Regions from separate parts of the Absiella sp. AM09-50 genome, predicted to be linked through region 1. Evidence: predicted binding sites of a transcription regulator. Region 1 holds the regulator's gene; each other region holds the start of a gene.
What was found. The regulator Rex, encoded in region 1, represses fermentation and respiration genes when NADH is low (regulators of the CRP and FNR family bind a similar motif). The targets are predictions, from matches to a motif close to GTGAANNNNTTCAC.

Region 1 (2,210 bases):
CTGTGCATCATATTGCTGGACATATCTACGCAAATCGTTTGATTGCGGATTTAAAATTTCCATTGCTAGCCCTTGTAGTATCTGGTGGACATACAGAATTAGTCTATATGAAAGATGAATGGAGCTTTGAGATTCTTGGTACGACCCAGGATGATGCGATTGGTGAAGCTGGAGATAAGGTTGGCCGTGTTCTTGGACTTCCATATCCTGGCGGTGTTTATGTGGATAAACTTGCGAAAGAAGGAAAGCCTGTTTATCAATTAGCAAAACCTAAGACCGAAAATGAACTTGATTTTTCATTTAGTGGTTTAAAGAGCAGTGTGTTACAGTTTATTGATCGATGCAAACGTAAAGGAGAAAGCTTTGTACCTGCAGACCTTGCGGCATCTTATCAGGAAACGGCTTTTGAGGCATTATTGCTGCGGGCAAGAAAAGCAATTGAACAATATCATCCAAAGCAGATGGTACTGGCTGGTGGTGTTGCGGCGAACTCTTGTCTGCGTGAAAAAGTCAGTGTGGATTTAACAAATCAATATCCGGATGTTGAGTTTATTATTCCACCACTTTCTTGTTGTACCGATAATGCGGCAATGATTGGTGTTGCCGGTACGGTGGCATACCTGCATGGCGAGCGTGGAGATTTTGATTTAACCGCAAATCCGGGAATGGAATTAGAGCGTTAAATTTTCAGACAGCAGCATTTGCTGTCTTTTTGTTAGCGTATAAGAATTTATGATATGGTTATTATAAAATATGTGAATGTTTTGCATGTTAAACTTATTAATTTATTCACAAATAGAAAAATTCGTGGTATACTAACTCATAGGTGATATACATGAGTGAAAAGAACGTACCAAAGGCAACGCTGCAACGATATCCTGTATATTTGAAGGCGCTGCGAAAATTACAAAGTTCCGGTGTGGAACGTATCATGTCTAAAGAGTTGGCGAGTGTTGTGAATATTGAGCCAACTACCATTCGTCGTGATTTCTCTTTCCTTGGCAATCTTGGAAAACAGGGCTATGGGTATGATGTCAACCGGCTGATTGAAATTTTTAATCAGGAACTAGGTATGGATTTTGATGAAAAGATCATACTGGTAGGTGCAGGCAACATGGGACGTGCATTGATGAAGTATAATAAATGGGATTATGTCGTTGGTGAAATTTCCTGTGCATTTGATATCAATCCAGATCGTCAGGGTGTTCGTTTTGGTATTCCTGTTTATGATATCAGTGAGCTGGAGCAACGGGTTCCTGATGGCTGTCGTATCGCTATTCTTGCGATCAGTGATAATATTCAACAGACCGTTGATCGTTTGATTGCCTGTGGCATCATTGGACTAATTGACTTTACACATGAACATATTCAGATTCCAAAGGGCGTTATATTAAAGAGTATTGATGTTGTAACGTCTATTCAGGAGCTGGTTTTTGAAACAAACAAACTAAATATCGGACATTTGTAAAAAAAGCTTGTAAAATGGAGGATACTTGTGGTATCATCTAAACAAGAGTTGAAATACAAGGAAACAGGACGAAATAAGATTGTTTCGAAAAAAGCGATTCTGCGGTTGGTGAAAGGCAGAACGAAAGGCTTATGGAGAACACCTGTGGAGTAGAATCGGAGAACTAAAGTAGACGATTTCGTCAGGCATACGTTACATGCTAAAAAGATGCTTTATGCTATGCATGAAGAATCAGGATGGCACCGCGCTAAAACAAGCGTTCCTGTGATGGGAACGTTTTTTTTATGATAAAAAGGAGGAAATAACATGTTTGAATTTATGACTATTCGCGAACTATATGAAATCGTATTAAGTGGATCTCATGTAGAACTAGACTCAATGGAATATGTACAGTTACAGGGATGGATCAGAACAAATCGCTGCAGTGGGAAATTAGGCTTCATTGAATTAAATGATGGTACGTATTTCCGCAATGCTCAGTTAGTGTATACACAAGATTTAAAAAACTTTAAAGAAGTGGAGAAATATCCTACAGGTGCAGCTTTAACTGTTACTGGTAAATTTGTGTTGACACCAGAAGGAAAACAACCATTTGAAATTCAGGTCACTGAAGTTATATTAGAAGGTGATTGTGATCGTGACTATCCTTTACAGAAGAAACGTCACAGCTTTGAATATATGCGTGAAATTGCACATCTTCGTCCTCGTGCAAACACATTCTATGCAGTATTTCGTTTGCGTT
Region 2 (2,210 bases), on a different contig from region 1:
TCATTATGAACCAACGTATGATTTAATACCAACGTATCAACGTCTGGCAAAGCTTGCGAAAGAACATGATGTATATATGGAAAATAATACAGGTATTCATTATCGTTATGGTCATGAAGATATGGGCACAAACCCAGTTTTCCTGGATATTTTAAAAAGCAATGGGGTAAAAATTATGACTGCCAGCGATGCACATAAGCCAGAAGATGTTGGCAAACTGATCAAGGAGATTTCATAATGAGTATTTATTATGTAAGACATGGACAGACAGATTGGAATAAGCTTGGTTATTTACAAGGACAAAGTGATATCGCATTAAATGAAGAAGGCATCAAACAGGCGAAACAGGTACGTGATGCGATGAAACAAGTGCATATCGATAAGATTATATGTTCCCCATTACAGCGTACAAGACATACAGCAAGTATTATAAATGAAAATTATGGATTGGAAATACATGAAGATAAACGTATTATAGAACGTTATTTTGGAGAAGTTGAAGGTGCCAAACGAAAAGATATTGTGTTTGAAGATTTCTGGAAATGGGAAAAGCCGGTACAGTATGGTATGGAAAGTATTGATGAGGTTTTTCACAGAGTTTATGACTTTCTCGATGATATTATGGAGGAAGCAATGCATCAAAATATATTAGTGGTAGCACATGGTGGTGTGAGCATTCCATTTCAATGTTATTTTGATGAAGAAAACCGAAAGAAAGACTTGATTTCCCTGATTCTGAAAAATTGTGAGGTCGCTCAAAGGGAAAGTAAGGTAAAAGTAAAGTAGGAAAGGGATGAAAATCCCTTTTCATTTGGGCTTTTTGTAGGAATAAAAGACACCTTTAGCATTGACAGGAACTAGGAAAAGATTTAAAATTAAGAAGTGGGAAAACTCTTATTTTACAATACTTGTGAAAAAGTTCCCAAACTGATATTTCTATTTATAGAGGGTAGAGATATACGCATGACCAAGGCTACAACTTTTTCTTAGAAAGTAGCATACATTGGTAAAATCATGGATGACACGAGAAAGGAGAAATGACATGATTTATTCAAAAGAAGTTGAAAACATGTGCACAGTAAAATGTGGCGCTAGTCACGGATGTGCTCCTATTCCTGAAGAAGGAAAATGGGTTTACTCAAGAGAAATCAAAGACATCTCTGGTTTGACACACGGTATCGGATGGTGTGCTCCACAGCAGGGTGCCTGCAAACTGACATTAAACGTTAAAGAAGGTATTATCGAGGAAGCATTAATCGAAACATTAGGTTGTTCAGGTATGACTCACTCAGCTGCAATGGCTAGTGAAGCTATCGTTGGTAAGACTTTATTAGAAGCTGTAAACACAGACTTGGTTTGTGATGCTATCAACACTGCAATGCGTGAATTGTTCTTACAGATCGTTTATGGTCGTACACAGTCTGCATTCTCTGAAAACGGTTTACCTGTAGGTGCTGGTCTTGAAGACTTAGGTAAAGGTACTCGTTCTCAGGTTGGTACAGTTTATTCAACAAAATTAAAAGGTCCTCGTTACCTTGAACTTGCTGAAGGTTATATCACTCAGATGGGATTAGATGAAAACAACGAAATCATTGGTTACGAATATGTAAACATGGGTGTTTTCATGGATGCTGTTAAGAAAGGTACTAACCCTGAAGAAGCATTAAACAACGCTAAGAAAACTTACGGTCGTTATGCAGATGCTGTTAAATATATCGACCCAAGACACGAATAGGAGGAAAAATCATGGCATTATTTGAAGGATACGAAAGACGTATTGATAAAATCAATGAAGTATTAAATTCATATGGTATTTCTTCCATCGAAGAAGCAAAAAAACTATGTGATGAAAAAGGTGTTGATGTTTACAACATCGTAAAAGGCATTCAGCCAATCTGTTTTGAAAACGCATGCTGGGCATATATTGCTGGTGCAGCTATCGCAATCAAAAAAGGTGAAAAAACTGCATATGAAGTAGCTAAATCTTTAGGTGAAGGTTTACAGGCATTCTGTATTCCTGGATCTGTTGCTGATGATCGTAAAGTTGGTTTAGGTCATGGTAATTTAGCTGCTATGTTACTTGACAATGATACAAAATGTTTCGCATTCTTAGCAGGACACGAATCTTTCGCTGCTGCTGAAGGTGCAATCGGTATCGCTCGTAACGCTAACAAAGCTCGTAAAGAACCATTACGTGTAATCTTAAACGG
Region 3 (2,210 bases), on a different contig from region 1:
TTGTTTGCGATAATCATATCGCAGTTTTTCTTCATTAGTTTTTCTTTTGCATTTTCTATCAGATTTTGTGTTTCCATTGCAAATCCACAAATAACCTGATGTTCTTTTTTATGTTCTCCAAGGTAGGCCAGGATATCAGGATTTTTGACAAATTTGATTTCTAAGGTATCTCCTTGTTTTTTGATTTTATTTTCTGCGATAATCTGAGGACGATAATCACCAACAGCCGCAGCCTTGATGATGATATCCATGTCTTTATAGTTTTCTTTGACAGCTGTAAACATGTCATTGGCTGAAATGATAGGAATCATATGCACATCTGCAGGTGCATCCAATGCTACCGGTCCACTGATCAATGTAACATCTGCGCCCATATTTCTGGCAGCTCTGGCAATTTCATAGCCCATCTTTCCTGAGGAATGGTTGGTGATGAAACGTACAGGATCAAGTGCTTCCTGAGTAGGACCTGCCGTTACCAGAACTTTTTTGCCTTTCAGCAGATTTTCTTCCTGAAGTAGGGATTCAATACGTTCTTCGATAAAATCAATGTCTGCTAGTTTGCCTTTTCCATTATCACCGCATGCCAGATAACCAACTTCTGGTGCGACGATTTCATATCCCAATGCGATACATTCTTTGATATTTCGCTTCGTAACGGGATTTTCATACATATTGGTATTCATTGCCGGTGCAATTAATTTCTTACATGTTGCGGCAAGGAAGGTCGTTGTTAACATATCATCAGCGATGCCATGGACAACTTTCGCTATCACATTGGCACTGGCAGGTACGATCACAAAGATGTCTGCACGTTTTGCGATGGATATATGTTTTACACTGCGATCAGCCACTTTTTCAAAAGTGGAAACCATCACGTTGTGTTTTGTTAGTGACTCAAAAGTTAATGGGGAAATAAATTCGGTGGCATTTTTTGTCATGATGACTTCTACATCATAACCTTTTTTTATCAGATTACTGCAAAGCTGTGCGCTTTTGAAAGCAGCAATACCGCCAGTAACCCCCAATACTACTGTTTTTTTCATACGTTTACCTCCCAGGATTTTGTTCCTGTTAAAGTCGTCTTTTATTATAACGCAAGTAGTGGTTCACCACAATAGTTTTAAAATTAAAAATGAGAAAATTTTCACAAGCTATTTTTACATAAAAGAGCTGAAACAGGATACTATGAATTTTTATGTTCAGCGTATATAATATAAGAAAGAGAGAGGATGGTGTCCTATGAAAATCGTCACAACCAAAACTATGAAAGAAATGGATCGTATCGCAATGGAGGAATATCATATTCCGGGTGTGGTTTTGATGGAACATGCGGCCATGGCGGTAAAAAAACATGTGGATCTTGTCGCAGATAAAAATAAACATATCGTGATATTATGTGGTCCCGGCAATAATGGAGGAGATGGTTTTGCTTTGGCAAGGCTGTTAAAGCAGGATGGATATGAGCAAGTGATGATCTTTTGTAATGTGCCATTTGAAAAGATGTCCCATGATGAAAAAATCTATGCGGCTATCGCAGGCAGCTACCATATTCCCATTTATCAAAGTGAAGATTTAAAAGAAGTAAAGAAAATGTTTGCCTCAGCGGATATCGTCATTGATGCCTTGTTTGGCACAGGCTTATCCAGAAATATTGAAGGTTTTTATGATCAGTTGATTTTAACGTTAAATACCATGCATAAATATGTAATCAGTATTGATATCGCCAGTGGAATCAACGGGGACAGTGGGGCAATTATGGGATGTGGCATACAAGCCACAAAAACAGTATCTTTGGTATGTTATAAGCCAGGTAATGTGATGTATCCTGGTAGTGCTTATTGTGGGGATGTTGTGGTAGAGGATATCGCAATGCCACAGGAGATTATTGCCAAAAGTAATGGAAATGAAGTTATGGATGATGATTTGATTGCGTCTTTTTTGCCTAAACGACAAGCTCATAGTAATAAAGGCAGTTATGGTAAAGCATTGATGATAGGAGGTAGTATGCGAATGCATGGTGCACTTGCCATGTGCGCAAAAGCTGCACTTTCCAGTGGCATTGGTACCTTGACGATTGCTCTTCCTTCCAGCATTCATGCGATTATGGCAGGAAAGATGGAAGAATGCATGCTGCTTCCTTTATCTGATGAAGATGGCTATTTTTCAGAAAAGAGTGCTGAAGAGTTAAAAGATCAGCTGGATCTGTTTGA
Region 4 (2,210 bases), on a different contig from region 1:
CTACTTTTACATCTTCTTTTGGATCATTACTTGTGTCTTCATCACTGCCTGGAACTGCTCCTGCAGCTTTTGCGGCTTTATATTCTTTCTTAGATACTAATTTTACTTCTTCATCATCATCTTCACGTCCTGGTGTCGCAAGATTCATTTTCAAAATCATGAAACGGAATACGATAAACCAAATACCACTAAATACTAGACCAATGACTACCTGAATCACATATGTCATGCCATGTGTTGCCCCTAATGGTAACCAGTTTAAAGCTGCCCAGTTAATCAAACCACTAGAGAATTCTCCAGATACACCAGCCATAAATTCCACCATGGCAAGTGTTGCGGCAAGTAATGCATGTACAAAGAATAATACTGGTGCGATAAATAAGAATGTAAATTCAATAGGTTCTGTGATACCAGCAAATGCAGCTGTTAATGCGACTGGAAGCATCAAACCTAAGACTTCTTTTTTCTTGTTTGGTTTTGCAGTTACATAGAATGCAGCCCCAATTCCAATAGGTGCGAATACTTTTGAGTGTCCATACAGTGCAAATCCACCAGCAGGGAATAATGTTGATAAGCTTTCTGTAGATTTCGCAAATTCTGGTAAACCTAATGCCCAAGCTGCTTTGAATCCGCCCTCAACTACAATTGATTCATAAGCCATTGGCATATAGATGAAGTGATGTAATCCAGTTGGAATCAAGATACGTTCACAGAATGTGTATACCCAGATTCCTAACGCGCCACTTGAAATAAAGAAGCTCTGCATACCTGCGATTAAGCTCTGTACTCTTGGCCAGATTGCCATAAATAAGAATGCGACTGGAATCATTACGAAGAATCCGATTAAGCAGATAAATGATGATCCTTTGAATACCCCTAACCATTCAGGCAGCTCTGTATCGAAATAACGATTATGTAAGAATACAACAATACCTGCGATTGCCAAAGCACCAATCATACCTGTATCTAATGTTTTGATACTTGCGATGGATGCTAAACCAGTTCCACTTGCTGCTTCAATACTGAAATCAACACCAAAGCTGGATCCCCAGTTTGTCAACATGGCTGCTAACATATAGTTGAATGTTAAGTAAAGAACAAATGCTTCCATACAAGCACGTGCATTTTGTTTTTTCGCTAACCCGATTGGTAAAGCAATCACGAACAATAACGGTACTTGTCTAAATAGTGTCCATGCTCCTTCCTTAATTACATACCAGAACTGATACCATCCAGTTTCTGGAGCAGCAATACTGCCGATAATCATCTCTGATTGGAATACGGTACATAAACCAACCATGATTCCTGAGAAGGCAAATAATAGTACGGGTGTAAACATTGCCCCTCCGAATCTTTGAATCTTTTGCATCATAAATTCATGTCTCCTTTTCTTTTTGTCAAATCACTTTGTTCTCTTGACGTAATACATCATACCACATGTGTAATCGTTTACAATATTTCAAACATCTTCTGTTTTGATGTCCATTTGTAGAAATTTTTCACAATTTTTGGAATATTATCCAGTACTTAAAAAAAAAGAAAAACCAGTGTTTACTGGTTAAAAAAGTTATGTAAAAATACCGCAATTCCTTCCTCATCATTGGACTTTGTGATATAAGATGCCGCTGATTTCGTTGATGGAAAGGCATTTTCCATTGCCACCCCATAAGGTATAATGGATAACATCTCATCATCATTGTTACTATCGCCAAAAGCAATGACCTGGTCCAAATGGATATCCAATTGATCACAAAGTGATAACAATGCCTGTGCCTTACTTACATGGATATCTGTGATTTCCAAAGAACCTTCACTAAGGTAAAAATAATTAAATTTTTCAGGATACTTTTTACGAATGGCATCTTCTGCCCTGTGCAAAATCTTAGGATTACCTCTGATACATAGTTTATTGGCGGCATTATGAATATGATTCTCTAAGTGCTCAACCATATTTGCATTTCTTGCCATATAAGCAAATTGACGCAATCTTACCACTTTAGATGCACGCATTGGTCGATAAAGACGTTTCGCGATTTCCCTTTTGATTGCCAAAGGTAGTGTATAACTACATGCATAGTTGCCTTTTTGAGATACGATCACAAACAAATGCATCGCATGCGCAATCTTAATAATTTCTGATATGGCATCTGGAGGTACTTGTGGAAACTGAATATTTACATCCTTCTTTACATGATAAATGCCAGCACCAT

Region 2: the regulator Rex is predicted to act here: its motif matches at 911-924, upstream of DW114_RS14375 (iron-sulfur cluster assembly scaffold protein).
Region 3: the regulator Rex is predicted to act here: its motif matches at 1,135-1,148, upstream of DW114_RS05580 (NAD(P)H-hydrate dehydratase).
Region 4: the regulator Rex is predicted to act here: its motif matches at 1,490-1,503, upstream of DW114_RS04145 (alpha-glucoside-specific PTS transporter subunit IIBC).

Annotation. Positions count from the first base shown of each region.
Region 1 covers NZ_QVFI01000032.1:30,678-32,887, reverse strand. The annotation lists gene tsaD (tRNA (adenosine(37)-N6)-threonylcarbamoyltransferase complex transferase subunit TsaD) at 1-683, shown strand, start outside; gene DW114_RS18620 (redox-sensing transcriptional repressor Rex) at 836-1,468, shown strand; gene asnS (asparagine--tRNA ligase) at 1,775-2,210, shown strand, end outside.
Region 2 covers NZ_QVFI01000018.1:29,131-31,340, reverse strand. The annotation lists gene DW114_RS14385 (histidinol-phosphatase HisJ family protein) at 1-238, shown strand, start outside; gene DW114_RS14380 (histidine phosphatase family protein) at 238-786, shown strand; gene DW114_RS14375 (iron-sulfur cluster assembly scaffold protein) at 1,043-1,735, shown strand; gene DW114_RS14370 (GGGtGRT protein) at 1,747-2,210, shown strand, end outside.
Region 3 covers NZ_QVFI01000004.1:130,324-132,533, reverse strand. The annotation lists gene coaBC (bifunctional phosphopantothenoylcysteine decarboxylase/phosphopantothenate--cysteine ligase CoaBC) at 1-1,043, opposite strand, end outside; gene DW114_RS05580 (NAD(P)H-hydrate dehydratase) at 1,240-2,210, shown strand, end outside.
Region 4 covers NZ_QVFI01000003.1:72,849-75,058, forward strand. The annotation lists gene DW114_RS04145 (alpha-glucoside-specific PTS transporter subunit IIBC) at 1-1,372, opposite strand, end outside; gene DW114_RS04150 (HAD family hydrolase) at 1,552-2,210, opposite strand, start outside.